DNA from 3 places in the Iodobacter sp. CM08 genome. Region 3 is predicted to be linked to each of the others. Evidence: predicted binding sites of a transcription regulator. Region 3 holds the regulator's gene; each other region holds the start of a gene.
What was found. The regulator FNR, encoded in region 3, switches genes on or off when oxygen is low (the NO sensors DNR and NnrR bind a similar motif). The targets are predictions, from matches to a motif close to TTGATNNNNATCAA.

Region 1: the regulator FNR is predicted to act here: its motif matches at 3,503-3,516, upstream of R6242_RS17595 (hemerythrin domain-containing protein).
Region 2: the regulator FNR is predicted to act here: its motif matches at 1,820-1,833, upstream of gnd (phosphogluconate dehydrogenase (NAD(+)-dependent, decarboxylating)).

What each region holds. Positions count from the first base shown of each region.
Region 1 covers NZ_JAWQUO010000036.1:228-10,277, forward strand. Annotated here, with positions in the region: gene R6242_RS17580 (ProQ/FINO family protein) at 291-755, opposite strand; gene R6242_RS17585 (4'-phosphopantetheinyl transferase family protein) at 1,021-1,641, opposite strand; gene R6242_RS17590 (NnrS family protein) at 1,730-2,914, opposite strand; gene R6242_RS17595 (hemerythrin domain-containing protein) at 2,911-3,438, opposite strand; gene R6242_RS17600 (M48 family metallopeptidase) at 3,653-4,993, shown strand; gene parE (DNA topoisomerase IV subunit B) at 5,054-7,030, opposite strand; gene R6242_RS17610 (YifB family Mg chelatase-like AAA ATPase) at 7,221-8,717, opposite strand; gene R6242_RS17615 (sensor histidine kinase) at 8,824-9,867, shown strand; gene R6242_RS17620 (LytR/AlgR family response regulator transcription factor) at 9,836-10,050, shown strand, end outside.
Region 2 covers NZ_JAWQUO010000019.1:28,845-38,894, forward strand. Annotated here, with positions in the region: gene R6242_RS12350 (bifunctional helix-turn-helix transcriptional regulator/GNAT family N-acetyltransferase) at 1-531, shown strand, start outside; gene gnd (phosphogluconate dehydrogenase (NAD(+)-dependent, decarboxylating)) at 705-1,616, opposite strand; gene R6242_RS12360 (ubiquinone anaerobic biosynthesis protein UbiU) at 2,054-3,052, shown strand; gene R6242_RS12365 (U32 family peptidase) at 3,204-4,079, shown strand; gene ubiT (ubiquinone anaerobic biosynthesis accessory factor UbiT) at 4,076-4,501, shown strand; gene R6242_RS12375 (undecaprenyl-diphosphate phosphatase) at 4,763-5,593, shown strand; gene cyoE (heme o synthase) at 5,683-6,594, opposite strand; gene R6242_RS12385 (COX15/CtaA family protein) at 6,702-7,742, opposite strand; gene R6242_RS12390 (hypothetical protein) at 8,055-8,510, opposite strand; gene R6242_RS12395 (SURF1 family protein) at 8,507-9,178, opposite strand; gene R6242_RS12400 (twin transmembrane helix small protein) at 9,177-9,368, shown strand; gene R6242_RS12405 (cytochrome c oxidase subunit 3) at 9,864-10,050, opposite strand, start outside.
Region 3 covers NZ_JAWQUO010000006.1:68,344-78,393, reverse strand. Annotated here, with positions in the region: gene R6242_RS04755 (bifunctional riboflavin kinase/FAD synthetase) at 1-443, opposite strand, end outside; gene R6242_RS04750 (MlaD family protein) at 591-1,550, opposite strand; gene R6242_RS04745 (hypothetical protein) at 1,581-2,135, opposite strand; gene R6242_RS04740 (ABC transporter permease) at 2,132-2,821, opposite strand; gene R6242_RS04735 (hypothetical protein) at 2,899-3,582, opposite strand; gene fnr (fumarate/nitrate reduction transcriptional regulator Fnr) at 3,595-4,344, opposite strand; gene hemN (oxygen-independent coproporphyrinogen III oxidase) at 4,473-5,879, shown strand; gene R6242_RS04720 (sulfite exporter TauE/SafE family protein) at 5,884-6,543, shown strand; gene R6242_RS04715 (response regulator) at 6,657-7,025, shown strand; gene R6242_RS04710 (chemotaxis protein CheC) at 7,022-7,639, shown strand; gene R6242_RS04705 (GGDEF domain-containing protein) at 7,639-8,589, shown strand; gene R6242_RS04700 (PrkA family serine protein kinase) at 8,824-10,050, shown strand, end outside.

The sequences.
Region 1 (10,050 bases), on a different contig from region 3:
GCGCTACGATATATGATGTTTTTTATGGCGAAGGATAGTGGTGCTGTGACTTATAAAGCAGCAATAATGTAGGGTGGGCAAGTGTTTATGCCTACGCATTCTGGACTCGCTGCGTGGGCTGGTGCTACAGCTTTTTTTGTAGGGCGGGTGAAACCCGCGGGCAATACTAAAAAGTATGCGGGTTTTATCCGCCCTAAGATGATTCGGTGCTTGCAAGTTAGATAGATTTGCTCTGGATAAGCAATAAAAAAGGCCGCAGCAGCGGCCTTTTTATATGGAGCTAAAGCGATTTACTCTGCTTTGCTCTCTGCGTCTGTAACTGCTGGTTCAGCAATGACTTCGCTCGTGATCATCGGATCAACAGCCACTTCTTCTGCTACGGTAGCGGTTTGTGGCTTTTTGCGATCTTCGATATTTTGTACGAATTTAGCTGCGGCTGTTTTTTCTTCAACAGTTACATCGCCTACTGGCTTGCCATTCAGATCAAAACGCTTGCCGCCACGGGCTACCGATTTAAGGTAGCGCACTTTGCGACAGTGAGCGGCAATGGCGCGGTGCACATGATTGGCACCAAACTGTGGCAGTGCTTTTTCTAGCTCTTTGTGAACACCGATCATTAAAGGCTTAAATTGCTTCATCACCGGATAGCGCTGATAAAGTAATTCAATAATCATAATTTGCTGCTGACGGGCAGATTTCTCGCCAATCGCAGATTGAAATGCTTGAGCTAAAGCTGAATTTTGATCGGTCATCATTAGAAAACTAGGGTTGGTATGAAGGGGTAGCTTACCTTAACTCTGCGTTTGCATATACCGTACTATCGCAAAGTGTCGCTTATCAGTCCTTTGCAAAACGGCTGCATATTTTGCATTCTCTAGCAAAAAACGGCTAAAAATCATTATTTTCGCTTAGTAAACCCATTATTTTGGCTATTTTTTGTCTTTTAAGGCCACTTTGTTCGGTTTTGGGCGCTAAGGGTAAAGAGTGCAATATTTGATGGAATGCATCGTTATTTGGCAATTACAGCGCCAGATTGTGGATTAAAACCAAAGAGCAGGCCGTGGCGGAGGCGATACTTACCCGCTGTTTAGGCTCTCTTACGCTGGCCCAGTGCCAATCTACCTTGATATTTTCATCAATAATTAAGCTGCTACCGCGTATGACTTGCTCGCGTAAATCTGCTTTAAACGCCGCTTCACGTAAAGTCCAAAGCAGGTAAAAACGTTCTTGAGATTCATCTGGCAAGGCATTTACCCAGTTTGCTTCGGCCTCGGCTAAGGCAAATTCAGCAAGTTTGGCGATATTTTTTTTATAGCGGCAGCTTTCTAGATCTAAGCCCACCCTTTCGGCGTTCACAGTTACGCCTAGATAATCCCCGCTATGCGAAATACTGCCGTGTAAATCAGGTGCTTTAAGCAAATAAGGGAAAAACTCGCCCTCCTCAATATCGCTCACGGCATAGCTGTCGCCCAATATGCGCTCTGCTGCTTTGGCCAACATCATCCGGCCCAAAATAAATTGCTGAGCGCGCAAGGGGGAATGGATGGTGGCGAGCTTAGCTTGGCTACTCGCCGATAGGGAGTTACTGGCGACGAGATCAACTGAGTGAATGAGGGTAAGCAGGACTTCGGCGTGCAGCATGCTAAAACTCGAGATGGTAGGCTGCTTATGATAAGCGCTTTGCTGGAAATTTATAGAGCGCTTTGCGCTGCGCCCTATCGTTAGCCGATTAACCTGCCTTGCCATCCGCCCTTGGCTTTAAATAGACTGGCATAAAGCGGCTGCCCCAGATAAGAAAAGCGGCTAAAGCACCTAAGGCTGCAGTGCAGAGCAGCGGTGTTTGCCATTGGCCAATAATATCGGCAAGGACACGGGCCAGAGTAACACCGTGGAGTAGGCAGTAGAGCGTCCAAGCCATGCGGCTAAGAAGTAGTGGCAGGCCGGCGTGGCCAAGGCTGACTCGGGTAGCAAAGCCCAGCAGCATGGTGCCAAAAAAGCCAATGGTCAGTGCATGTAGCGGAGCAAATCCTAAAATAGCCCAGCCGGCTAAGGCGGCAGCGTCTTGCACGGTGTAGAGCAGCATGGCGATGCCTGCCCAAGCAAACGCCAGATGCAGCATAGCTAATAAGCGGTTTTGCAGCGATGCAAATAGCCGCCAGCGCCAGCTGGTATAAAGCAGCAGGCCTGCAAACAGCGTATCCACACCAATACTATTATGCCCAGCCAGCTTAAACGCTGCATGGGCCCAAGCCAGCGCAAGCATGGCGTTAAGCAGCCAGCGCGGCCGCCAAGCGGTGTAATTAGCGAGCGCGTTGGCGGAGAAAAACGGCAGCATTCTATGGCTTACGGTTAAAAAAACCGGTAATAAGAATCCCCACAGGCCGATTTCTACCATGCTGAGCCAGCTATTGGTCGAGGAAAATGCCGCCCAAAACAGCGCAAATCCTTGCCCTAGCCAACCTAAGCCAAAGGCAAGGGCAATAGCGATGGCATGGCTGCGATCTGTGGCATGGCTGGCTAAGATTCGGCTAAACCATACCCAGCAGGCGGCTCCCCAGCTAAGGAAATGTAGCGCAATGCCTAAGATTAGCAATGAGGGCCATGCCAGCGCTGCAATCAGCAAGGCGCTGCCTAGGGCGTAGCCCAAGATAATTGGCACATACAGCGGTGCGCTTGGGCTGGCAACGTTTAGCCACTTTGGTCCTGCCGTATAAATAAAGCCCAACATAAACAGCGGAAAAAAACCATACAGCATCAGATAGCCGTGTAAAAAAATCGGCGCAATGCTGCTTGCCAGCGTGCTGCCCTTGGCTCTGAGTAGCATCTCGCTAGCCCACCAAGCAAGGCTGAGGATCAGTAAAAGCGTGCCGCTAAAAAAGCCGATGCGATGTGGGGCACTAAGGAAGGTTTTCATTTTTCAGTACCTTGCATACGTCGGTTTGCCATTTTCTGGCCCATGGTTGCCAAGGTGGCCGTATCGAGTAATTGTGCGGCATAGGGGTAGATGGCTGTTTCTTCTAGCTGGGCATGGGCTGAGTAGCGATTAGCAAAGTCCTCTGCTAAAGCCAGTGGTAATACCCCGCCCTTGCTAGCCGCTAGCGGTACTAAATAGCGTCGTACTTCTTGCCAGAGCAGGCCTAGCGTGGCGTGTTCGGCGCTGGTGGCCGCAATGATGGCTTGCAGCTCTGGTTGGCCGTGCTGGCTTAATAGTGGGAATAAATCGAGATCTTCGTCATCGTGGTGCAAGGGGGCTGCGATATCAAAATAACGCAGGATGCTTGCTGCTGCCTCTTGAGCTTTGGCATCTGCGCCGTTTTTAAGCAGGTGCAGAGCAAGCTTGTGTGTTAGAGCCGCGTACTGACGCACCCTGTCATGACAGGCGGTCAGCATGGCAATGGGTGTTTCAAATGTGACCGATTCGGATGAAAACAACATCATCTGTAGCTCCTAATAATTCCCGACTAATTTAGTCGGATTCTACTTGAGTAAAGCTGAAATTCTGTTGATCCACGGCAAATTATTAATAATTTACAATCTTACGTATGTTGGTAGAAATACTTATGTAGTTAATTGACAAGTACAAGATTCAAGTAAGTACATGCACGTTTACAAGCTATAATCACCGCCTTGTAAAAATACACATTGAGGCATTATGGAAGAGCAGGGCGCAGTACCGCTGCAGGGCAATGCAATCCAGCGAGCAAATATCAAGCCTTATGCGAATGAGCAGCGGCTGTTTATAATTATGGCGCTGATTTCTGGCTTGTGTTGGCTAGGGCTAACCATCGCTACTTTGGGAATTATCTGGATCATTATGCTGGTGCTGTATCTCATCGGCTTATTTGGTTTTTCATATTTTATTTCTTATGTGCGGGGTAATGGCGTACGCGTTACCGCAGAGCAATTCCCAGATTTACATGATCGCTTTGTAGCCTGCTGCCAGATTACCGGTGTAAGCAAGTTGCCAGAGTTTTATTTAATGACCGGCAATGGTGCTTTAAATGCCTTTGCAACACGTTTTTTACGCCGTTATTACGTGGTTTTATTAAGCGATATTGTGGATGCATTGCAGGATGATCCTGAAGCGCTTAACTTTTATATCGGCCATGAATTAGGTCATATTGCACAAAAGCATCTGGTTCATCACTGGTGGCTGGTGTTTGCAACGTGGATTCCTCTGCTAGGCACGGCTTATTCGCGGGCCAGAGAATACAGCTGTGATCAGTATGGCTTAGCTTGCAGCAGTAATAAGCAAAGCGCAGTACATGCGTTGGCAGTACTCGCTGCGGGGAGCACCCGTTGGAAAACACTGAATACCCAAGCCTATATCGCTCAGACTAAGGATACCGATGGCTTCTGGATGGCGGTTAATGAGCTGACTGCTGATTATCCATGGCTGTGCAAGCGCGTGGCGCGAATTGAAAAAGGCGAAGAAACCGTATTTCCACGGCGCAATATTTTTGCTTGGCTGATTTCTGCCACCATCCCCAATACCGGTTTTGGTCTGATCGGAGCGATGGTAGTTTATCTTTATCTGCTGCTGATTCTGGTACCGATCTCTATTTCTGCCTATAGCACATATCAAACTAAAGCACTGAATGCTAAAACCCGTGTTGAGTTAAGCCAAGCTTATGCTGCTGGCCATACTGCGGCAAATTTAGTTGGTCAGTTCTACGCAGAAAATGAATATGCTCCTGCTGATTTAGAAGCTTTGGGCTTTAAAAAACCAGCTAATGGCATTGTTAAAGATGTTGAACTGGATTCCGAATCCGTTGAAGTAACGGTGACATTGAATGCGCCGCATCAGGATAAGAAAATTATTCTGAGCCCATCGGCCAATGAGAATGGCCAGATTAGCTGGAGCTGCCTTGTTGCTGGCAAGGTTAACGCTGATGCGCTGCCAGATCATTGCGAACTTATTCCTGATGAAAATGATACAGAGCACACAGAAGATTCAACATTGTTAGGCAAGCTATTCCGCAAGCTTAAGTAAGCATAAAAAAGGGCCACTAGACATATTGTTTAGCGGCCCTTCTTTTATACTTAAAGCTATTTAAATATCTGCTTCAGCTTCATTACCACGCGCCTCTAGCCAAGCTTTGCGGCTGCTGGCCTCGGTCTTGCCCATCAGCATATGCATCAGCTCACGGGTATTGAGCGCTACATCGTCGTTAATGCCCACGCGCAGCATGCGGCGGGTATCAGGGTTCATGGTGGTGTCGAATAATTGCTCGGCATTCATTTCACCAAGCCCTTTAAAGCGGCTAATGCTCCATGCATTTTCACGCACTTTTTCGACGCGAAGCTTGTCTAAAATAGCCGTTAACTCGCCCTCATCTAGCGCATAAAATTTACGCGGTGGCTTGGCCTTGCCACTGCCAGCCACGTCTACACGGTATAACGGTGGCTGGGCCACATGAATATGCCCCGCTGCAATCAGCTGCGGAAAATGGCGATAAAACAGCGTGAGTAGCAGCACCTGAATATGGCTGCCATCTACGTCCGCATCCGACATGATGATGATTTTTCCGTAGCGCAGGCCAGATAAATCCGCCTTGCTATCCCCTAGCGTATGCGGATCAACCCCAATGGCAACCGCCATATCGTGTACTTCATTATTGGCAAAAATCTGGTCGCGATCGACTTCCCAAGTATTCAGCACCTTACCGCGCAGCGGCAGAATGGCTTGAAAATCCTTATCACGGCCTTGCTTGGCTGAGCCCCCCGCCGAATCACCCTCAACTAAAAATAACTCGCAGCGCTCGGTTTCATCCGATGCGCAATCGGTAAGCTTGCCGGGTAAAACCGCCACGCCAGAGGATTTTTTCTTTTCTACTTTTTGCGAGTTTTTTTGCCGCGCTTGCGCTGCACGGATGCACAGCTCAGCTAGTTTTTTAGCTAGATCAACGTGTTGATTTAGCCAAATTTCAAATGGTGAGCGCACCACGGTAGAAACCAGCTTTAAGCCATCACGGCTGGTTAGCTTATCTTTAGTTTGGCCTTGAAACTGTGGGTCTAGAATTTTGGCAGATAGCACAAACGAGCAGCGGCCAAATAAGTCTTCTGGCAGTACTTTTACGCCCTTAGGCAGCAGGCTGTGAAATTCAATAAAGGTTTTAACCGCCTGAAACACGCCATCACGTAAGCCTGACTCATGGGTGCCGCCGGAAGGCGTGGTGATCAGATTAACGTAAGATTCGCGGTTAACAGGGCCTTCATCGGTCCAAGTTAGCGCCCAAGCGCAACCTTCACCTAGCGAAAAGGTATCGTCAACCTGCTCGATATATTTCTCACCCTCAAAAATAGGGATGAGCTGGGTGTAACCCGCTACTTTTTCAGATAAATAACCGGTTAAGCCATCAGGGTAGCACCAGCTCTTATTGATCATTTCGCCATTGGCTTGCTCAATAGCTAGATTGACCACAAGGCCAGGCAAGAGCACGGCCTTGGATTTGAGCTGATGTTCTAAATCTGCTTGCGGAATCAGCGGCGAATCAAAGTATTTAGGATCAGGCTCAACATAAACGCTGGTTCCACTGTCTTTTTTAGCGCAGCTGCCTAGCACCACTAGCGGCTCAATCACATCGCCGCTACCAAATACTAAGCGGTGCAACTGACCATCGCGTTTGACTTCAACCTCTAAACGCGTGGATAGCGCATTGGTGACTGATACGCCAACGCCATGCAAGCCGCCAGAAAACGCATAAGCACCGCCGTCTTTTTTATCGAACTTACCGCCAGCGTGCAGCTGGGTAAACACCACCTGCACTGTTGGTACGCCTTCTTCTGGGTGTATTCCAACCGGAATGCCACGGCCATTGTCAGAAACGCGCACGCTTTGATTGCGATACAGCACCACATCAATTTTGGTGGCGTAGCCGCCCAAAGCCTCATCGGCCGCGTTGTCGATGACTTCTTGGCAGATGTGCAGTGGGTTATCGGTGCGAGTGTACATACCCGGGCGGTGCCGGACAGGATCAAGGCCCTTTAAGACCTTAACGGAGGATTCGTCGTATTTAGGAGTTGCCATGTTTCACGTGAAACCGATTACTAAAGTGCCTCGGAGTCTAGCAAGCTGAGACAAAATTAACTACCACAAGGCTAGATATAAAAAATCTAGGGTGGGCACAAGGCTTTATCGTGCCCACGCGGGCGATGGTTAAAAATCATGCAAATAAATACGTGGACACGGGGGCCCACCCTACATTACCTATCCTTCATCACCCGCCCAAGCCTCGCCGATATTGAATTGCTTCGGCAATATGGCTGGTGCTAATGCCGTCTTCTCCGGCTAGATCGGCAATGGTTCTGGCTACTTTCAACACGCGGTGGGTGGCGCGGGCGGAGAGCGATAGTTTTTGGATCGCGGTTTGCAGTAGGCCTCGGGCCTCGTTGTTTAAGGGGCAATGTTGTTCTAGTAATTTGCCGCTAAGCCGCGCATTGGGCGTTTGTTGCCGCGCTTCTTGTTTGAGGTGAGCCGCTGCCACACGTTGCCTTACTACGCTGGATAATTCCCCTGTGGCCGCGGCCAGCAGCGTACTTTCTGGTAATAATGGCACTTCGATCACTAGGTCAATTCTATCCATAAAGGGGCCGGATAATTTGCTTCGGTAGCGGGCAACTTGATCGGGCGTGCAGCGGCAGGCTTTCTTTGGGTGGCCCAAAAAGCCGCATGGGCAGGGATTCATGGCGGCGATCAATTGGAAATCGGCAGGGAAGATGGTTGAATGCGCGGCACGAGCAATATGAATTTTTTGGCTTTCTAGTGGCTCGCGTAAAACCTCTAACACCTTACGATCAAACTCGGGTAATTCATCTAAAAATAATACGCCGTGATGGGCTAAGGAGATTTCGCCTGGCTGCGGCACACTTCCTCCGCCCACTAAAGCCACCGCAGATGCGGTGTGATGGGGCGCTCGGTAAGCGCGAACTCCAAAGCGGCTGGCATCTAGACGCTCTCTACCTAGTGATTGAATTCTGGCGGCTTCTAGCGCTTCCAGCTCATTCATCTTGGGAAGCAAGCTAGGCAAACGCTGCGCCAGCATGGATTTTCCTGTGCCGGGAGGGCCAATTAAGAGCAGGCTGTGCCTACCTGCTGCGGCAATTTCTAGTGCGCGTTTGGCCTGTTGCTGCCCTTTTACCTCGCTTAAATCGAGCATGGCTGGTGGCGCTTCTATCGCCAGTGGCTGGGCGATAGGCAGTGGATCACTGCCTAGTAAATGACGGCAAACTTGCATCAGATGAGTCGCCGAAAGCACGCTGGCGCTGCTGAGTAAGGCGGCTTCTGCGGCGCTGGCGGCGGGTAAAATAAGCGTTCTATTTGCCGCTTGGGCAGCCCAAGCCATACCTAGCGCACCACGAATAGAGCGTAGTTCACCCGATAGCCCTAACTCGCCAGCGAATTCAAAATGATTAAGCTGCTCTAAAGGAAGCTGACCACTTGCTGCCAAAATGCCTATGGCAATGGGTAAGTCAAAGAGGCCTGATGATTTAGGTAAATCGGCAGGGGCCAGATTGACTGTGATACGTTGGTTGGGAAATTCAAAACCGCACACGGCGAGGGCCGCCCGAACCCGTTCACGGCTTTCTTTGACTTCTAAATCGGGTAAGCCTACCAAGTTAAAAGCCGGTAAACCGTTTGCCAAGTGGATTTCTACCAGCACGGCACTCGCTTCAATACCAATCATGGCGCGGCTATGGATAATGGCGAGTGACATTCAGCAAGCCCGTAATAAGATCCTTATAGTGTAGGCTCTGTTTTCAGATGTTTCTGAGACAGATCATCGGCGTTTACACCGCAGATGTATCCCATGGATGAACCGTATGCTGCTAGAGCAATTAAGCGAAGAGCCCGTCCCTTTGCCAGATTTTCGTAATTTTGGCGTTATTTTGCGTATTTTAGTCGTGGTGCATTTGGGGATGTTGGCTTACGTATTATTGGGTCTATCACGTTGGGAAGAGTGGCCATTAAGGCTGGGTGAGGCGGCAATGTGGGTGGAGCTGCCGCTATTAGGTACTTTATTAGGCTTGGCCTTAGCGGCGCCTTACTTAAAGCCGCTTTCTTTCCGGACTGGCATTGTCTTGGTTAATTTGCTGGCGATGTTGCTGGTGTACGGGCAAAGAAAAGTACTTACTTCTTTGCTGCTACCTCAGACTGGCTTGCTTCCTGCGCTGCTGTTTACCATGATGTTGGTAGTGTCTTTAATGCTTTACATGCGTTTGCGCTGGAAATCTTTGTCACCAAGGCTCACTGAAGCAAGATTGGCGGCGCTGCAAGCAAGGATCCGGCCACATTTCTTTTTTAATAGCTTAAATGCGGTGTTGTCATTGATTCGTCGTGAGCCACGGCGGGCAGAGCAAGTGCTAGAAGACTTGGCTGATTTATTCAGAGTGGTGATGGTGGATAAGCAGCAGCTGGCTAGTTTGAAGTGTGAACTTGAAATTGCTCGGCGTTATTTAAATATTGAAGCCGTGCGCTTAGGCGATAGGTTGAAGGTGGAATGGGATATCAGCGATGCGCCCTTGATGGCCGCCCTGCCCCCTTTGCTATTGCAGCCCTTGTTAGAAAATGCAATTTATTACGGCGTAGAACCTATATTGGAACCAAGCCCAGTTCAGGTTCGAATTTATCAGAAAGATACGCAAGTGCATCTAGTCATTAAAAATGCGTTACCACCCGTAGGTACGGTAAGCCAGCATCGAGGCAATGGCATGGCGCTAGACAATATCCGCCAGCGCTTATTGCTTCACTTTGATGCTGAAGCCAATTTAAGCACTTACGCGAATAACGACTATTATCAAATACATATTGTCTTGCCTTACCGGGAGATTCCCCATGGGAACACCATTGCGCCTTTTCCTTGTTGATGACGAAATCCCTGCCTTGCGCAGGTTACAAGATGTGTTGGCTGATGTGGCTGATGAATGCCCGCACGATGTTGTAGGCACCGCTACTAGTGGCATGGCAGCCCTTGCCGCGCTGGCAGAAGCCGATGCAGATGCGGTGATTGTGGATATTCAAATGCCACAAATGAGTGGTATTGAGCTGGC
Region 2 (10,050 bases), on a different contig from region 3:
GCCCGTGCCCAGCAAGGCTATCAAATCCGCCGAATGTTAGAGGCGGATAATCAGGGCGTAGCGGCGGTGATTCGCCAAGTATCGGCAGAGCACGGCTTGAGCGCGGCTCAGGGTTATGGCGTGGCAGACCCGTATTTGGATCAACTTTATCCATGCTATCAGCAGGCAGGCGCTGCTTATTGGGTAATTCAAAAGGATGCTGGTGAGCTACTTGGTGGTGCAGGTATTGCTCCGCTAGCGGGCGCTGTGGGATCAGTATGCGAGTTACAAAAGATGTATTTATTAAGCAGTAGCCGAGGCTTAGGTTTTGGCCAACGTTTGCTTAATATTGCCTGTGATTTTGCAAAGCAGGCGGGGTATCAGCAGTGCTATCTGGAAACCACGGCCAGCTTACCGGCAGCGCTCGCCCTGTATAAAAAAATGGGCTTTAGGCAAATTGCTGAGGCTATGGGCGACACCGGCCATCACTCGTGCGAGATTTTTATGCTGAAGGATTTATGGGAACCTCGAAAAACCCATCTGGTCTCATAATACTGCGTTGCGCATTAAAAAAACCTCCTTACATATCAACGCATATGCAGCGTCGATTTTTTTAATACGCGCCTTGTCTTATTTAGAAATATAGGCTTTTCGAGGCCCCCATGTAAAAAACAAAACCCCGCCTTTTAAAAAGACGGGGTTTATTTTTAGTGCCTTAAAGCCGTTTACTTCTTAGCTACATGGTGGCCGCCAAAGGCATTGCGCATCATGGATAGCAATTTAGCCACGTAATCGCCTTTACCTTGGGTGGTGTAGCGCTGGAATAGCGACGCTGCGATCACTGGAGCAGGAACGCCTAGCTCTACGGCTTCTAGTACAGTCCAACGGCCTTCGCCAGAATCGGGTACGAAAGGTTGGATGTCTTCTAGCTTGGTGTCGTTTTTTAGGGTGTCGGCGGTTAAGTCGAGCAACCATGAGCGAATCACCGAGCCATGACGCCATGTTTCAGCTACTGCAGCTAAATCAAGATTCAGCTCTTTTTTAGCTTCTAAGAGGGCAAAGCCTTCGGCAAAGGCTTGCATCATGCCGTATTCAATCCCGTTGTGAACCATCTTCACATAGTGGCCGCTGCCAGCCGGGCCTGCGTGAATCCAGCCACGATCGGAAGCCGGAGCCAAGATTTTGACGAAAGGTTCAGCCATCGCAAACGCGTCTTTTTCACCGCCAATCATGATGGTGTAGCCGTTAGCTAAGCCCCATACGCCGCCTGATACACCCGCATCCATAAACTTAAAGCCTTTGGCATTGAGTTCTTTAGCGTGGCGTTGCGAATCTTTATACATGGCGTTTGCGCCATCAATAATCAAATCACCTGGAGCTAATAATGAAGTTAGCTCACCAAACATGGTTTCGCTGATTTCACCAGCAGGCAACATCATCCACACCACGCGTGGGCTTGGCAATTCGGCAATCAGGCTGGCTACGGAGTCAAAACTGCGGATATTGGCGTGTTCAGCGGCAAGTTGGGTGCGCGTTTCAGCACTTACATCAAAGCCAAATACGGTGGCACCACCAGCGGCAAGGCGGCGAGTCATATTTGCGCCCATTTTACCGAGACCAATCATTGCAATTTGCATTTTGAGCATCCTTGTTTGTTCGTTTTCTCTTGCTTGGCTTGTGCCCAAGCGGGAATGTCATGCAGCATGAACCTTAGTCGCATGTCTGCCAATTGGGAATTATGGCACTATGCCTTGTGCGTAGTGGGAAGCAAATGCCTACAAAATGCGGTAAACGCCCTTTCTTACTATTTTTTAGCAATTTTGGGCTTATTTCAGAGAAATTGATCTCGATTAAAGCAGAATATGTTGCGATGCAGTATGATGAATAAGTGTCATAAAGCGTGTGGGCTTTGTGGCATGGTCGCTCTGTGTGTGGGTTGATTAAGGCGTGCGGTGCTGCTTTTTGCAGACGCACGCTTTTTTCTGCGCGTTATTCTGGCGTTTGTTTGATATAGCTTAAAAGGCACGGTGTCAGATGTATTTAAGCTCCCCATGTTTATCATTCGGGGGTGCTTATGGCCCTGCCACAACTTGTTTGCCCCGCTGGCAGCCTGCCCGCCTTAAAAACCGCGATCGACCAAGGGGCTGATGCGGTTTATTTGGGTTTTAAAAACGCCACCAATGCCAGAAACTTTGCTGGCCTTAATTTTAGCGATGCTCAACTGACGGAAGGCGTGCGCTACGCCCACGCTAAATGCCGTGAAGTGCTGATCGCGATTAATACCTATGCCCAGCCGGGGCGAGTTGCCGAGTGGCGCACATCGGTGGATAAGGCGGCTGATTTAGGCGCAGATGCCGTTATTTTGGCTGACTTAGGGCTGTTGGAATACGCTCACCGCACCCATCCCCATTTGCATCTGCATTTATCGGTGCAAGGCTCTGCCACTAATTTTGAAGCCATTAATTTAGCCCATGAATGCTTTGGCGTGCGCCGCGCCGTGCTGCCGCGCGTACTGACGCTGCCGCAAGTTGAATATGTGATTAAAAATACAGTGGTAGAGATTGAAGTGTTTGGCTTTGGCAGCCTCTGCGTGATGGCTGAGGGCCGCTGCATTTTATCGAGCTATGTAACGGGGCAATCCCCCAATACCCACGGTGTGTGCTCCCCAGCCAGCTTTGTTCGCTGGGAAAACCACGGTGATCGTATGGATGCGCGTTTGAATGGTGTATTGATTGATCGCTTTGAAGCGGGCGAGCCTGCGGGCTATCCAACCCTTTGTAAGGGGCGTTTTGAGGTGGCAGGGGATACCTATTACGCCATGGAAGAGCCAACCAGCTTGAATACGCTAGCTATCCTGCCGGAGCTAATGCGAATGGGTGTAGCGGCGATCAAGGTAGAAGGCCGCCAGCGCAGCCCATCTTATGTTGGGGAGGTAACCAAGACCTTGCGTATGGCTATTGATGCCAGCGCTGACCCTCGTTATTCAGTTAAACCTGCGTGGCAGGCGGCTTTAGATAAGGTATCAGAAGGGCATCAGCAAACGCTGGGCGCTTATGATCGGCCGTGGCGTTGATGCTTAATTATCACTCCAATACTGGCGCAAAAAAATGCTAAGCCTGAATGACAGAAACAAGCGTAATAGTGTTTAGTTTTCTCTGTAGAACGCTGTGCTCTTTGTGTTTGCTGTGCTTAAAGATTTAGTAATATTCTATTAACAGGTATTTATGAAACTCTCCCTCGGTCCCATCCTTTATTACTGGCCTAAGCAGCAGGTGTTAGATTTTTATGCCGAGGCACTGACTTGGCCTGTGGATGTGATTTATCTGGGCGAGGTAGTTTGCTCGCGTCGGCATGAGCTACGCAGTGCAGATTGGCTTGAGCTGGCTAAAACCTTGCGGGCAGCGGGTAAAGAGGTGGTGATTTCTTCGCAAGCCTTGCTGGAATCGGCCAGTGATTTATCTAGCTTAAAAAAGCTAGCCGAAGCGGGGGGGTGTATCGAGGCCAATGACTTGGGCGCGGTTAAAGTGGCCCGTGATTTGGGGATTCCCTTTGTGGCTGGGCCACATCTGAATATTTATAACGGTGTAGCACTAGATTGGTTTGCCACTCAAGGCGCAATACGCTGGCTGCCTTCCTTAGAAAGTAGCCAAGCCGATATTGCTGCCATTTTGGCGGAAAAAACCACCGCCATTGAAACCGAAGTCTTTACTCACGGCTATTTGCCGCTGGCATTTTCAGCGCGCTGCTTTACCGCACGCTATTACGGGCTAAATAAAGATGCCTGTGAGTTTCGCTGCCTAGATCATGCTGATGGGCAGTTGGTAGCTACGCGTGAAGGCCAAGGTTTTTTACGGCTGAACGGCATTCAAACCCAATCATCCGCCTGCCAAGCGCTGTATGCCGAGCTGCCACAAATGGCCGAGATGGGCATCGATATCCTGCGCATCAGCCCCCAAGCCACAGGCACGAGCGAGCTGGTGGCAGCCTATGCCCAAAAATGCAGTTATCCCAAGGCTATCCACGACTTTTCAACAGCTTATCCACAGGGGATTGTGAATGGTTATTGGCATGGAGAAGCAGGTATTAAGGAATGTATATGAAACGCTTACGTCAATTTATCTTATTAAAGCTACCAGAAGCGCCTCTTGCCATTGCTTTGGCGAGCAGTTTGAATCTGGTCAAAAGCAAGCTCTGGCCAGAGGAAGATTTTATATGGCTGGCTGGGCGAAATATTCGCTTAGAAGTGCTGGATATTGGTCGAGGCCTGACGCTGTCTTTTCAAAATGGCGGCTTTAAGCGCGGGACCGGCACAGCAGACGTAAGCTTTAGTGCCAGCCTTGCTGATTATTTGGTGCTGGCCCGACGCTTAGAAGACCCCGATACGCTGTTTTTTCAGCGCCGCTTAAGTATTGAGGGCGATACCGAGCTGGGGCTCACGCTAAAAAACTTGATGGACGCGACTGATTTTGAGCCGCTCCTAGCGTGGTTACCCAGCAGATTGCGTGCACATTTGCCGGTTTGATTGCCGTGTAGGACGGGTGAAACCCACGTATTTATTCAACATCACTCGCGGGTTTCACCCGTCCTACGAATGGCATAGTGCTTAAGTTGATAGGATTGGGCTGAAGTGGGGTGTTAGCTAGCTTATATTTGAGCGAGAGCGTTCTCTGCAAATATTTGAGCTATTCAATGTAAATCCTTGCAATAAATATCATATCTTAATCAGTTGATAAGATTGCAAGGATATAATGCGATTCTTTTCAGGCTATTGGGCAGAGTATCAATGGATATCGTATTGCTGTTTAAGTCGCTCATTATGGGCATGGTTGAAGGTATTACGGAGTTTCTGCCTATTTCTAGTACTGGGCATTTGATTCTAACCGGTGATTTGCTCAATTTTATGAGCAAAGAAAAGCGTGACGTGTATGAAATATTTATTCAACTAGGCGCTATGCTGGCGGTAGTCTGGGAATATCGTGCAAAACTAACACAAACACTAACCGGCGCCGCTAAGCCAGGTGGAGAGCGTAATTTGCTGCTGGCGGTGGTGGTTGCATTTATTCCTGCTGCTATTTTAGGGCTGTTATTTAGCAAAACCATTAAAGCGCATTTATTTCAGCCAGTGCCGGTGGCGATGGCGTTTATTGTTGGCGGGATCATTATTCTTTGGGCTGAAAAACGTCAAGCTAACAAAGTGCCGGTGGTTGAGTCGGTAGACGATTTAAGCCTAAAAGATGCACTTAAAGTAGGTCTTTGCCAGTGCCTTGCTTTAATTCCGGGGACTAGCCGCTCTGGTGCCACCATTATTGGCGGGATGTTTCTTGGCATTTCTCGCAAGGCGGCAACCGAGTTTTCATTCTTTTTGGGGATTCCAACGCTGGGTGCGGCATCCATTTATAGCCTGCTAAAACATCGCCACGAGTTGGATATTGGCGATAGCGGTGTATTTGCTGTGGGTTTTATTGCCTCGTTTATCTTCGCTTTTATTGCTATTCGTGCGCTGATTAAATTTATTTCTACTCATACCTTTGTTGGCTTTGCCTATTACCGAATTGCCTTTGGCCTTATCGTATTAGCCACCGCGTATAGCGGCCTTGTGAGTTGGACGGTTTAATTTAGGTACGGCATGCCGTGAGTAGCGTGGGCACGTTTTTGTGCCCACGCGGATGCGCCAATCTTCTTAGGCATGCCGTGCCCCTACATTTAAGCCAGCAACACCATCAACCAATGATCTAGCAATAAAGCCGCAAATAAATACGCCAAATATTTAATCGAATACTTAAATAATTCGCGGGCAATTAGATCGCCTTCGGCTTCTTTCTCTTCCTGCCATAGCTTAAATGCGCGTGATAAAAAGCCGGTATTAAGAATGACGATGCTAATGCCGTAAAGCCAACTGCTCATTCCAATGGCTAATGGCAGGGCGGTGACAGCGGCGAGGATAGCGGCGTAGAGCAAAATAGATAAACGAGTAAATGCCAAGCCGTGGGTAATGGGCAGCATAGGCAAGCCCGCTTTGGCGTAGTCATTGCGGCGGTAGATGGCCAGTGCCCAGAAATGCGGCGGGGTCCAAGTGTAAATAATCAGAAATAACACCATCGCTTCAGCTGGCACACTGCCCGTAACCGCTGCCCAGCCTAAAATCGGTGGCATGGCCCCAGATGCACCGCCAATCACAATATTTTGCGGCGTAGCACCTTTAAGCAGACGGGTGTAAATCACTGCATAGCCAAAGAAAGTGGCCAGCGTTAGCCACATGGTCAGCATATTTACCCACGCCCCAAGCATCCATAAGCCCAGTGCCGTGGTGAGCAGGGCATAAATCAGCGCATCGCTTGGTTTTACCGATCCTTTAACCAGTGGCCGTTGCTCGGTGCGGCGCATATTGCTATCGCGCTCGACCTCAATCAGGCAATTAAACGCCGCGGCCCCACTGGCAACTAGGCCAATGCCTGCAGTGGCGGCCAGTATCAGGCTGAAAGCAGGCAGTGTAGGGCCCGCCAGCAGCATGCCCACCACCGCACAGAAAACAATCAAGGCAATCACGCGTGGCTTGCCAAGTTTCAGCAGCTCAGTCAGCTGGGCATGGGAGCGGGTAAGGGCGAGAGTACGCATGGTTAGACTCCGGTAAATTAAATCTGCGAAGAAGCTGTAATGCCGTTCACTTAAGCGGTTTTTTTGAGTTCCCCCCTTTGTAAAAGGGGGAAGCTCAGGTCAAAACCCTAGGTGGATGGCATTGTCGTTGAAGCCGCTACTTTTCCCTCTCTTGGGGTAAGGCTTAGGGGAGAGGTTGCTTTAGCAATATTTTGAACTGGTAAAACCTGTGCCAATACCGCAACCACCAGCATCAGTAAAATCGCTGCACCGCCGTTATGCGCCACAGCCAGTGGTAGTGGTAAATCAAACCAAACATTGCTGATGCCTAGCGAGATTTGCAGTAGTAGTGCTGCAGCAATCAGCCCCGCCCATCTTGGACTGGCTTTACGCAACTGCCAGATCAGCGCGCTGATACAGATAAGCAGCAGTAAAGCACCCAGCCGGTGCAGCCAGTGAATGGCCGCTAAGTGATGAATCGTCAGCGCTTCGCCATTGGTGGTATGCCCTAGCTGGCGCAGCGGCTGCATGGCTTCGCTTAAACCTGCAGGGGCGGTAAAGCTGCCTTGGCAGGCAGGGAAGCCATTGCAGGCGAGTGCTGCATAATTAGTGGATACCCAGCCGCCCAAGGCAATTTGTAGCACGATGGCAATCAGGCTGATGATTAAGATTGGGCGCAGCTGGCTGGGGAGTTGAGGCGCTAAAGTGGCGCGAGAGGTCAGCCAGGTGAGCAGCGCCAGCAGCGTCATTCCACCCAGCAAATGTGCGGTGACCACGACGGGCATCAGCTTCATGGTGACGGTCCACATCCCAAGTAGAGCTTGGAAAACAATCACCGCTAAGGGTAGCAAAATACTGATGCGGCTAAGCCGCTGGCGTTTTTGCCAGAGTAAGCAGCACGCTACCAGCACGAGCAATCCCAGCCCGCCAGCAAAATAGCGGTGGATCATTTCTTTCCAGCCCTTGGCAGGCTCTACTTCGCTACTCATATCTCGGCCAAAGTCTGCGCTGACCTTGGCAATCTCATGCGCTTCGTCCGGCGCGCTTAGCTGCCCGTAGCAGCCCGGCCAATCTGGGCAACCCAAACCCGCATCAGAAAGCCTTACATAAGCACCGAGCATCACCAGACAAAAAGTCCAGATGAGGGTGAGGTAGAGGAGTGGTTTCATTGAGTGGCTCCTGGTCAGTGAATGTTTTAAGTGCCTTCGGCACGTTGGTTTAGGAGCGGTAGCCACCGCAGGGGCGTTCTTTTCTTGAACGGCCAAGAAAAGAACCAAAAGAAGGCCGCCCCGACCAGCACGAAGGCCCCTCACTGCGGATAATCGGCCTGGCGAAAAAGGCTGCGCGCTCGCTGCCTCGCTACCCCTTTTTCGAAACCCCTGGCCGATTATTCCTCGCTCGGCGTGCTTCAAGGGGATTTTTAAGCCCCATGCCAAGAGAGTGGTTAATTGCATTTCTCGTTGTTTGTTAATGAAAAATGGTCAACCAAGTGCCTTATTATTTTTCAAGACTTGCCCAATCTCTTTCAGCGCTTTGCGCCTGCCGTCGTCGTTAGAAAGTTGTTCGGTGGAGTAACGCAGCACGGCGTTGCCGTGGGGGTCGATCAGGTAGAGGCCGCTGCTTGGTGCGTGGCTGGGTAGATAGGCGATATCGGCGCTGTTTGATGGGCAAAAGCTGGCGCGAACCATGCGCTGGCTGGCTTCCCCCTGTGCTAAACGCAACTGCCCAGCGGCAAAGAGCAGCTTGCTATGTACATCGCCGCAAGCCGCATCGGCGGCGGCCAATCGCCAAGGCCCAGGCGCTGCGATAGGGGTGGCCAGCAGCTCACCAAAGCTGTTCCCTCCTACAGGCCGCCACCATTGCCAAACAGCTTGTGCCGCCAGTATGGGTAGCAGGGATAACATAAAACATGCAATCAGTACCGTGCGTCCTTTCATAGTCTTGTCTCCCGTTTAAAGCGAATCCAAAGAAAAACGCCCACTAGGCTCATTCCCCACCAAGTGGCTGTGTAGCCAAGGTGCCGTTCTGGCGGGATAGCGGGCTGGCTGTGTTGCACGATCAAACCTGTTTCACCTGCTTGCATCAGTGCATAGGCACTGGGTTGTGGCAGCTTGCTCCATGCTGCAAAGCGGGCTGGGTTGATATTTTGAAAGATGTGGCCCGCTGGCTGGGTTTGGGCCAGCTCAACATAACGCGGCCAAGCTTGAGTGTTTACGATGGCGCTATCACTTGCCTTGGGTGGGTGGGTGTCCGGCCACCAGCCACGGTTGATCAGCACAATGCTGTGATCGTTGAGCTGAAAAGGGGTGATGACGTGATAGCCAATCTGGCCTGCTTCAATACGATGATCGAGCAGGATTTCGGCTTGTGGCAGCCATTGCCCTATGAGTTTGATCGGGCGAAATAAGGGGGGTGTTCCTTTATCCCAGGGTAGGGGAGCAAGGGCTTCTTGTTTTGCCAGTTGCTCAATTAATATTTGTTTATCGTGTGCACGGCTGAGTTGCCATAGACCCATGCAAAAAGTAATTAGGATTAAGATTGCTAAACAGACAAGCGCAGATCGCCGACGTTGCGCTAAGATGGGAGTAGACGGAGGATTTTTCATGAAGATTGTTGCCATCATCCTGCTCCTGATTATTCTGATCACTTTGGGGCGAGCGCTGTTGCAGATGGTTCGCGGCGGGCGATCCACACAAATGGTTAAAGCGCTAACGCTGCGAGTGGGCTTGTCGATTGTTTTATTTCTTTTATTATTGGCGGCTTATGGGCTGGGGTGGATACATCCCAATGCATGAGTGTTTTTTTTGTAGGGCGGGTGCAACCCGCCGTTTTCTATTTGTGCTCTAACTAAAATAAAAAAGATCTTTTTAGTGCCTTCGGCACGGTGATTTAGGTGCGGGAGTCCCCCGCGGGGGACTCCCTTTCTTGAACGGCCAAGAAAGGAAGCAAAACCGCAAACTCAAAAGCACGAAGGCCCCTCTCTGCGGATAATCGGCTCGGCGAAAAAGGCTGCTCGCTCGCTGCCTCGCTACCCCTTTTCCGAAACCCCGAACCGCTTATTCCTCGCTTCGGCGTGCTTAAAGGGGGGATTTAAGCCCCATGCTATGAGTTGCGAAATAAACTCAAATGGTTGGGAGATATTCCAAATCCAAATCCAAACCCAAACCCAAACCCAAACCCAAACCCAAACCCAAACCCAAACGATTTAACTCCGAGCTTGTTTTTCTCCGTGAAACTCCGTGTTCTCTGTGTCCTCCGTGGTTCAAGATTTGGGTTTTCTAGTGTGTTGCTTATAGCCAATAAACAAACACAAATAAGATCAGCCACACCACATCTACAAAGTGCCAGTACCAAGCTGCCGCCTCAAAGCCGAAGTGATGTTCGGGGGTGAAGTGGCCACGCATGGTTCGCACCAGCATGGTGGCGAGCATAATGGTGCCAACTAAGACGTGCATGCCGTGAAAACCGGTCAGCATA
Region 3 (10,050 bases):
AAGCTACAGGCGCTAAAATCTGGGCTGGCTTGTAGTAGGGCAAAATCACCCGCGCGTTTGGCGCCAAAACAAAAATCGTCGCCCACAATCACATGCCGAGCATTTAAACCTTTTGCGAGGATTTGATCTCTAAAATCCAGCGCACTTAAGGATGAAAATGCACGGTTAAAACGCTGCACTATCACATAGTCAATATGGTGGCTTTTTAATAGCTCTAGCTTCTCGCGCAGGCTGGTGAGGCGAGCGGGGGCCGCATCTGGCGTAAAAAACTCACGCGGGTGCGGCTCAAAAGTGAGCACGCAGGTTTTTAGCCCGTGCTGACGGGCAACCGATTTTAATTCGGACAACATTGCTTCGTGGCCCGCGTGCAAACCATCAAAATTACCGATGGTAATTGCAGTAGGGGGAAGATGCGCGTCGGAAACGCTTCTGAAAACATGCATGCTTAAGCGCTTAGGCGGACTTTACGAAGCCGTAAATTGTAGCGGCTGGCGGACGTTTTGTCAGTTCGCTTGTGAATATGGCTGATATTTTGCTGTTTTTTGCTTGGCAGGCGAGGGGAAACCGGCTGTGTTTATTCAAAATTGGCACTATGGGGGTAGTGTTTCAGGCATGGAGGCGGGTTTGCTCTCGCCGCTAAATGGCCAGTGCTCGTGCATATTGCTAATGGTGGTATTGCCATTACGAATCAGAAGGTCGGAGTCTTGTAATAGCTTGTGTAAGCTTGGCCTGGTTTCTTGGAGTAATAAGCGCATCTCTTGCAGGCTGGCATTTGCATGTTCGCCGGTTTGTTCAAATTTGCTTAGGGTGGTTTGCAGTTTTTGTGTGCTAGCAAAGAGCTGTGTATCGGCACTTTGTGCAAGGTTTTTAAATTCGATCAGCGTGGTGTTGAGGTGGGCTAGGCTGGCGGGCAGTTTTTTCTCTGCTAGCCCTGTGCTGGCAATCAGTAGCTTATCGATTTGCTGACGCGTGCTGCGTAATTCATGCATCAGTTGCTGCGCTTCGCTTAGCGTGTGGTTCAGTTGCCCGTCGGGCGATTTTAAATGTGTTGCCAGACTTTGCATCTCTTCCAATAAAGGGAATAGCCGCTCTTTTAATTGAGGAACAAAATCGCTCATGTTGCTTGCGGGAATAAAAGTAATCATTGCGCCGTCGCTCAAGGGCGGGGTGGTTTTTTTGCTGGCCGTTATTTGAATAAAATGATCACCAAACAGCCCTTCGGCCATCAGGGCGGCATTTGAGTCTGGTTTAATCCAGCGTTGATATTCAGTTTTTATTTTTATTTTTACCTGCACATGTGCGTCTTCTTCTAGCGTGATTTCGGTGACATTGCCGATAGGAAGTCCAGACAGACGGATTGGCATGCCAACAAGCAGCGATTCAGCACTTTGGGTGTAAAAAACAAGGGAATAGCTGGGTTCAAACCAGCCTAGTGTTCGAATCAATATATACAGCAGCAGACCAGCAAGCAGTAGACCACCGCTTATAAATAAGCCGACTTGCCAGCGTTTATCTTGCTGTAAAAAAGTGCTTATTGTGGTGTTGCTCATTGCGTATGATTTATCCATCATTAAACGGATTTAGCTGCTGCTAGGTATTTGTTCTGCCAAAAATATCAAAGCGTCTTGTGTGCTCCAAGCCGCATCATTACTGGGGGCTTCAATATCATCGCTGAATACCCACCAATCGCAGTGTGCCAGCAGGGGTAGGGCGCGCTGATAAAGGTCTCTATCTACTTGTTTTAAGCCTAAAAACCAATCGTGATCAATCAGCAATATCTCTGGGCTTAGCAGTAGAGCCCGTAGTAGCAGCGCGACTCTGGTTTCGGTGTTACTTAAGTTTGCGGGCCTTGCAGCCAAGAGCTTTGCTGCGTTTTGCTCATTAATATTGAGTTGGCTGAGGATGGATTGCAAGTTTGTAAGTATTTCGGTGCTACTTTGGTTGTTCTGCCAAGACGGGATAAGCCAGAGGTTTTCAAGTACATTGATGTTGCTTAATAGCCCCCCACTTAAAGCAAGCAAGCCCCATGGACGTTTTAAGTATTTACGCAGTAAATAGCAGGCCTGATCTAAAGCTAAATTCCGCTCCCCGCTATGTTTGCAAAGGAGTAGCAGGCGCTGGGGAGCGTTGCTCATTTGAGTGAGCTTAATAGTAGGGCTAGCGCGGCATCTAGCGTTAGAATCGCAAGAATACTGAGTAAAACTGCCCGTGAAGAGAGCCTGGCAATCTCTGTACTTGCAGATGCGGCACTTAGGCCAAGTAAACAGGCCGACATGCTGGTGATGACGCCAAATAACAGGCTTTTTCCTAGCCCCGTCACGGCGGTGCTGAGGGAAAGGTGGCTTAAGCTTTGCCTGATTTCTGCAAGCACCCCCGATTGAGGGGTAATCAGCGCGCCACTTAACAGGGCTGCAGCCATAAAGTAGCAAAATAACAGCACGCAGCTTAATCCTGCGGCAATAATGCGCGGCTGGATTAAATACCCCCAAACGGAGATGCCGACCCGCTCTAGGGTGCGTAATTCGCCGTGTACTTTCATGGTGGATAATTCTGTGGCCATGGCCGATGCGCTACGCGCCGTAAAAATGAGCCCCACCATCAGGGGGCCTGCCTCTTGCATGGCGCTGATCATCAGTACATTCATCGCCTTAATACCACTTTGGCCAAAGTTGCCTTGTACCAAGGTAACGACCACCGCGCCAATGGCCGCGCCCGCTAAGCAACTTACGCCAAGAGATTGAACGCCAGAGAAATACAATTGGCGTAGCAGCACGCGATACATGGCCGCTTTAGGCCGTGCTTTGATTAGGGCAGACAACATGCGTGGCAAGATGTAATAAGAGGAAGTGTGAGTATAGAAAAGCAGGCTTATCTTGCTCAGTTAATGTATTTGCGCTATTAAGATTTTTGAAAGAACTGTATCAAAAACTGAGCTAATGCGGCGGCAGGTTCGATATGTGTCGGTAGCTGAAACGGATTAAGTTGAGGGTGAAAAGCGTGGTGGACTCGCCCTTGGCTGAGGGCTAAGTATTGCTGGCAGAGTGGATAGAGGGCTTGCCATTGCGTAGTTTGTAATTCAGCCAGCTTGCTTAAATCAGCCTTGGGTGATGGCTTGCCATTGGGGAAAATGACTTTCCAGCTTTCAATCAGTGGCTGCAGCATGATGTTTTGCAAAAGGGCTAAAAAGCTTGCCGCGCCAGGCCCTCCGGCGTGCAGCCAATTTGCTGATCCTGCGGGAGCAAGGGCATCTAGTAAGGGGGCTGCGTAAGCGAGGGCTGTAGGCTCGCCACTGGCGGCTAGCATCCAGCCCAATTGAGCGGCGCATTGAGGCTCGCCAACTAAGGCAAGGTCAATATGTTGCCATTTTTGTGAATGGGCCCAATGAGCACTGGATAAATAGTGTTCAACGCTCGCATGGCCTGCCGTAAGTAGCAGCCCGTCAGTGGGTAGCGTGGGGATTTGTGACTGCATGCCAATGGGGAGCAGCATAAGCTGCGGCACTGGCACGGTATTTAGCCTAGATTGCAAAGACTCCAAAATGGCCGCAGGGGCCAGAAAGAGGACTGGTCCAGATGGAGTCATAGGCATGGTGGCTTATTGTTGGCAGTTGTTAATTAATTGTTTGAGTGCGGGAGCATCAATGATTTCAATCAAACGGTTTTGTACCTTAATTAAACCATTTTCTTGGAATTTAGATAAGGAGCGGCTCACCGTTTCAAGTTTAAGGCCTAAATAACTGCCGATTTCTTCACGGGTCATACGTAAATGAAAGCTGCTGGCCGAGTAGCCACGGATTGCAAAACGCTGCGACAAATTAAGTAAAAACGCGGCAATACGCTCTTCAGCCTTCATATTGCCAAGTAAAAGCATAACCCCATGATCGCGAACGATTTCGCGGCTCATCAATTTGTAGAAGTGATGTTGTAAGGCGGGAATGCGGCGGCTGAGTTCTTCCATGTCGGTAAAGGGCAGCTCACAGACTTCGCTATCTTCTAAGGCAATGGCATCGCAAGTATGCTGGTCTGCACTCACCGCATCCATACCCATTAATTCGCCCGTCATATGAAACCCAGTGACTTGTTCGCGGCCGTCTTCTGAAATAACGCTGGCTTTAAAAAAGCCCAAGCGAATCGCAAATAGAGAGCGAAAAGGCTCACCCGCACGGTACAGCGCTTCACCCCGTTTGATGGGTTTGGATTGCGTGATCAAGGTGTCCAGTTCATGCATTTCATCAGCAGACAGCCCAATGGGTAGGCATAGTTCCCGCAAGCTACAGTTCACACAGCTTTGGCGAAGATGTTTAAGACTTAGGTCGCGAACTGGAATGTGGGGTGTCGTGTTCATGGGATCATTCAATCTATGTACTCGTTATCACCAGTTGCACGGATTTTGTCGCGACTGTGTTGATATCGATCAAGGTTATGGAAAATGAATATGGGCAAGCTGCACGCATACGTTCATAAGGATGAAACATGTTATTTCAGGATAATGCTACTGTATTACAGTCACTTGATTTTGACCGAGATCTAATTAGTCAGCATAGCGGCAAGGGGCCAAGGTATACATCCTACCCCACTGCGGACCGATTTGTTGCAATGGATGCTCAACGCTATGAGGAGAGTGTTCGTCAGCAACAACCAGGTACTGTGATTAAACCTTTATCTCTGTATTTTCATCTGCCTTTTTGCAATACGATTTGCTACTACTGCGCCTGTAATAAAGTCATTACCAAGGATCAAGGTAAGGCGGATCAATACCTAGATTATCTACTGAAAGAAGTGCAAATGCAGGCGGCATTATTAACGAATCGTGGGCGTGCCTCACAGCTGCATTTTGGGGGGGGGACGCCCACATTTCTGAGTGATGTGCAACTGACCCGTTTAATGGAGGGGATTCGCAGTCATTTTGATTTAAAAGCCGATGGTGAATTCTCCATAGAAATAGACCCACGTAAAGTGAATGCAACCACCGTGGCTTTATTGGGTAAAATTGGTTTTAATCGGATGAGTGTAGGGATTCAAGATTTTAATTTGGCGGTGCAGCAAGCAGTTAATCGAGTGCAATCGGAGGAAGAAACACGCGCGGTGATTGATGCCGCCCGTGCTAATGGTTTTAAATCAGTCAGCATTGATTTGATTTATGGTTTGCCGCATCAAAGCCAAATGACGATGTATCAGACAATAGAAAGGGTGCTCACTCTCCTGCCAGATCGCATCGCGCTATATAGCTACGCCCACTTGCCAGAGCGATTTAAACCCCAGCGGCGCATTGATGCTGGGCAGCTACCCACCGCAGAGGGTAAACTAGATATCTTACAAAGTAGTGTTAAGCAGCTGCTCGCCGCAGGTTATGTTTATATCGGCATGGATCACTTTGCTTTACCTAATGATGCACTAGCGATTGCGCAGCGTCGTGGCGCGTTGCATCGTAATTTTCAGGGGTATTCCACCCATGCAGATTGCGATTTGATGGCTTTTGGGGTATCAGCAATTGGCAAAGTAGGGCGTTGTTATTCGCAAAATGTTAAGGACTTAACGACTTATTACGCTGCATTAGATCAAAATCGCTTACCTGTTGAACGTGGATTAAGCGTAACGCACGATGATTTGCTCCGCGCTGCGGTGATTCAATCATTAATGTGCCAGTTTGAATTGAGTTTCCAACCGTTGGAGCTGTCCTATTTTATTGATTTTAAAAGTTATTTTGCAGAAGAATTAATGCTGCTTTTACCGTATCAAGAGGATGGTTTAATTGCCGTGTTGGATGATTCCATTGTGGTTTCTCCTCGGGGGCGTTTTCTAGTTCGCTCTATTGCGATGATTTTTGATCGTTATTTACGCCATGCGGCACCTGCGGGGCGATATTCAAAGTTGATATAAATAAATGCTTGAGTTTGACCTTTTTGCATTGTTTTTAGCGGGTCTTTTAGGGGGCGGGCATTGTGTTGGGATGTGCGGTGGGGTAGTTACGGCATTTAGCTTACAACTACCTGCAGGGCGACGTTGGCATTACCACCTAGGGTTTAATCTAGGGCGTATTTTGGGCTATTGCCTGATTGGCATGTTGGTGGGCGGGCTAGGCTCCTTGTCTAGCTTGCTTTCCTTGCAAGGCGTTAAAGGTGTCTTGTTTGTTGCTGCAAATTTATTACTGATTTTGCTCGGCGCGTATATGGCAGGATGGTCAATATTGATCCTGTATTTAGAGAAAGCAGGTCGGCCTTTATGGGGTAAAATACAGCCGTATATGCGGCTGTTTTTGCCGGTTAAACGCTGGTCAGATACTTTAATCGTGGGGGCATTATGGGGGTGGCTACCCTGTGGCTTGGTCTATACGGCGTCGCTAAATGCCTTAGCCAGCGCAAGCCCTTGGCATGGTGGTTTAATTATGTTGTCGTTTGGCCTTGGTACGCTACCTAATTTATTGCTGATGTCGGCCTTTATAGAGCCACTGCGCACCTTATTACGGCGCCCCTATTTGCGCTATTTTTTTGGTGGAAGTTTAATTTTTCTTGGCTTTTTTAGGATTTTCCAGTATTTATTTTAACGCGTTGCAGGGCTTCGTTTTTCTCAGCGCCAATCCACGTATAAAAAAATAAAAATAATTTTATATTGCGTTTTTGCAGTTGTTGTTTCTGATTAAAAGGAACTTTTAAAAAGATGCCTATCCCTATTTTGGTTGTTGATGATTCTGCTATGGCCAGAAAAATGCTAATAAAAGCCTTGCCTAAAAATTGGGATGTTGAAATTACACAAGCATGCAATGGTATTGAAGCACTAACAGCGTATCGAGCAGGCAAAGCAGATGTGATGTTTTTAGATTTAACCATGCCGCTACTTGATGGCTATGCGGTACTAGAGGCAATGCAAAAAGAGGGGCTGAATAGCTATGTGGTGGTGGTTTCCGCCGATATTCAGGTCAAGGCTCGTGAACGTGTTCGACAATTGGGGGCTGCGGCCTTTGTTCAAAAACCAGTGAAAGCTTCTGATATTGAGATTATTTTGCGCGAATATGGAATCGCTTTATGAACGAAGAATTGTTTTTGACCGAAGACCAAGCCGATGCGCTGCAAGAAATTACCAATATTGCGATGGGGCGTGCAGGTGCGCAACTTGCCCAAATTTTAGATACCTTTGTTAAATTATCAGTGCCGCGAATCAATATTATTCAAGCCGATTCAATCAGCCACAATATGCTACATATGATAGGCAGCAAAAGTGCCGCCACGGCAATCCGTCAGTCATTTAATGGCTCTTTGTCTGGTGAGGCCATGGTGGTGTACGATCAGCATGGCTGTAGAAATTTAGCTGATTTGATGGGCTACGATGGTGTGATTGATCGTACGGCCGAGCGTGAATTGTTGTTAGATGTGGGCAATGTATTGATTGGCGCTTGTTTAAATGGTGTGGCTGACTTATTAGGCGCATCTTTAGTTTTTTCTGCGCCCACCATTATGGCTGAAAATGTTGAAGTGGATCAGCTGATCAATACTAAACACCTGACTTGGAATTACGCTTTATTGGTGGAAGTACACTTTACTTTAGAAATTAGAGATTTTACTTGCCACTTACTCACCTTGATGCCAGAAGAATCTATTTTACGATTACAGCTAGCTATTGATGCGTTTATGGATAACATCTAATGCAACAAAGATTATGTGATTTTATTGTTAATGAGGTTGGGGTCGGTATTTTTTCGCTGGATCGCGAGTATCGTATTTTGCTCTGGAATCGCTTTATGGCTCAACATAGCGGAATATCTGCAGAGCAAGCGATTGGGGCTAATTTATTTGAATTGTTCCCAGAATTGCCGCAAAAATGGTTAAGCAAAAAGATTGAAAGTGTTTTTGTGCTTAAGAATTTTGCGTTTACTTCTTGGGAACAACGGCCATATTTATTTAAATTTCCCCATAATCGGCCTATTACCGGTGGGATGGATTTTATGCAGCAAAATACCACCTTTATGCCGGTAAGAAATGAGTCGGGAGAGGTGGATGCGGTAACCGTCAATTTATTTGACGTGACCGACAATGCAATTGCCCAAAATCTATTGCAAGAAGCAATGGGTAAATTGGAAGAATATTCCAATCGAGATGGTTTAACGGGAATTTATAATCGCCGCTATTTAGATACGCGCTTTACTCAGGAGCTAGAGCGGATGTCGCGTTATCAGGCGGCATTCTTTACCGTTATTTTGTTTGATTTAGATCGCTTTAAACAAGTCAACGATAACTACGGTCATGTGGCGGGCGATGAAGTGCTTCGCGTGGTGGCATCACGCGTGCTCACCACGCTGCGAGATACCGATATCTTTGGCCGTTACGGTGGCGAAGAGTTTATGTTGTTGTTGCCGCAAACTGATTTAGCAGGGGCGGAAATCGCTGCGGAAAGGATACGTGTGATTTTATGCGATCAACCGGTTCAGTTTGGTGAAACAAAAATTATAATTTCAGCAAGCTTGGGCTTATCTGAATGTCATTCTGGTGCGGCTGAGCCACAAAAAGTAATTGAAGAAGCCGATATGGCCTTGTATTTTTCTAAGCAAAATGGGCGAAATCGCGTCACGGTCTACTCGCCTGAGATAAATAGCTGATTTATCGCCGCAATACTGAGTAAAAAAGAGCCCTGCAGGGCTCTTTTTTTTGCACTCTTTTTATGGATTAGCGCTTGGCAAGTCAAACTTATTAGCAATCTACGCGTAATTTATTGAAATATTCAACTTGAGCTTGTCTATAAAGAAGCAAGTGGCCTGTGCTTGAGCTGCTTGCAAGTGAGGGGCCGCATTCGCTGAGCCACTCGTACGACATACACGGTGAGGAGAGGCGTCATGGATGTCTTCAATAATTTTGCTGCACGTTACGAGCGCACACGCGAAGAAGAAATGTCTCTTAGAGACTATCTAGAGCTATGCAAACATGATCAAGTTGCCTATGCCACGGCGGCGGAGCGTATGTTAATGGCGATTGGTGAGCCAGAGCTTATTGATACTCGGCTTGATTCTAGCTTATCGCGTATTTTTCAAAATAAAGTGATTCGCATCTATCCAGCTTTTCGTGAGTTTTATGGCATGGAAGAGGTGATAGAGCAGGTGGTCGCTTATTTTCGCCATGCCGCGCAAGGTTTAGAGGAAAAGAAACAAATCCTTTATCTGCTTGGCCCAGTTGGCGGGGGTAAAAGCTCGATTGCTGAAAAATTAAAAGAACTGATGGAATGCGTGCCTTTTTATTGTATTAAAGGCTCGCCGGTTAATGAATCGCCATTGGGCCTGTTTAATGCCGATGAAGATGGTGGCCTATTGCAAGAGCAATTTGGCATCGCTAGTCGTTATTTAAAAACCATTCCCAGCCCTTGGGCGGTAAAAAGGTTGCACGAATTCAATGGTGATATTAATCAGTTTAGAGTGGTGAAGCGCCATCCTTCGGTATTACGTCAAGTAGCGATTGCAAAAACAGAGCCAGGGGATGAAAACAATCAAGATATCTCGGCCCTAGTCGGTAAAGTAGATATTCGTAAATTAGAAAAATATGCCCAAGATGATCCTGATGCTTATAGCTATTCGGGCGGCCTATGTTTAGCTAATCAAGGTTTGCTTGAATTTGTGGAAATGTTTAAGGCGCCTATCAAGGTGCTTCATCCATTGTTAACTGCCACGCAAGAGGGCAATTTCAAAGGCACAGAAGGCTTTGGGGCTATTCCATTTGATGGCGTAGTTTTAGCTCACTCAAATGAATCTGAATGGAAACAATTTAAAAATAATAAAAATAATGAGGCGTTTTTAGACCGTATTTATATTGTGAAAGTGCCTTACTGCTTAAGGGTGAGTGAGGAAGTGAAGATTTATGAAAAACTGGTGCTCAATTCCTCTTTGTCTAAAGCACCGTGTGCACCGGGTACTTTAAAAATGATGGCGCAATTTGCGATTCTTTCGCGGCTAAGAGAGCCAGAGAATTCGAGTATTTTCTCTAAAATGCTGGTTTATGATGGTGATAATTTAAAAGACGTAGATCCAAAAGCAAAATCCATCCAAGAATACCGGGATTTTGCTGGGGTAGAT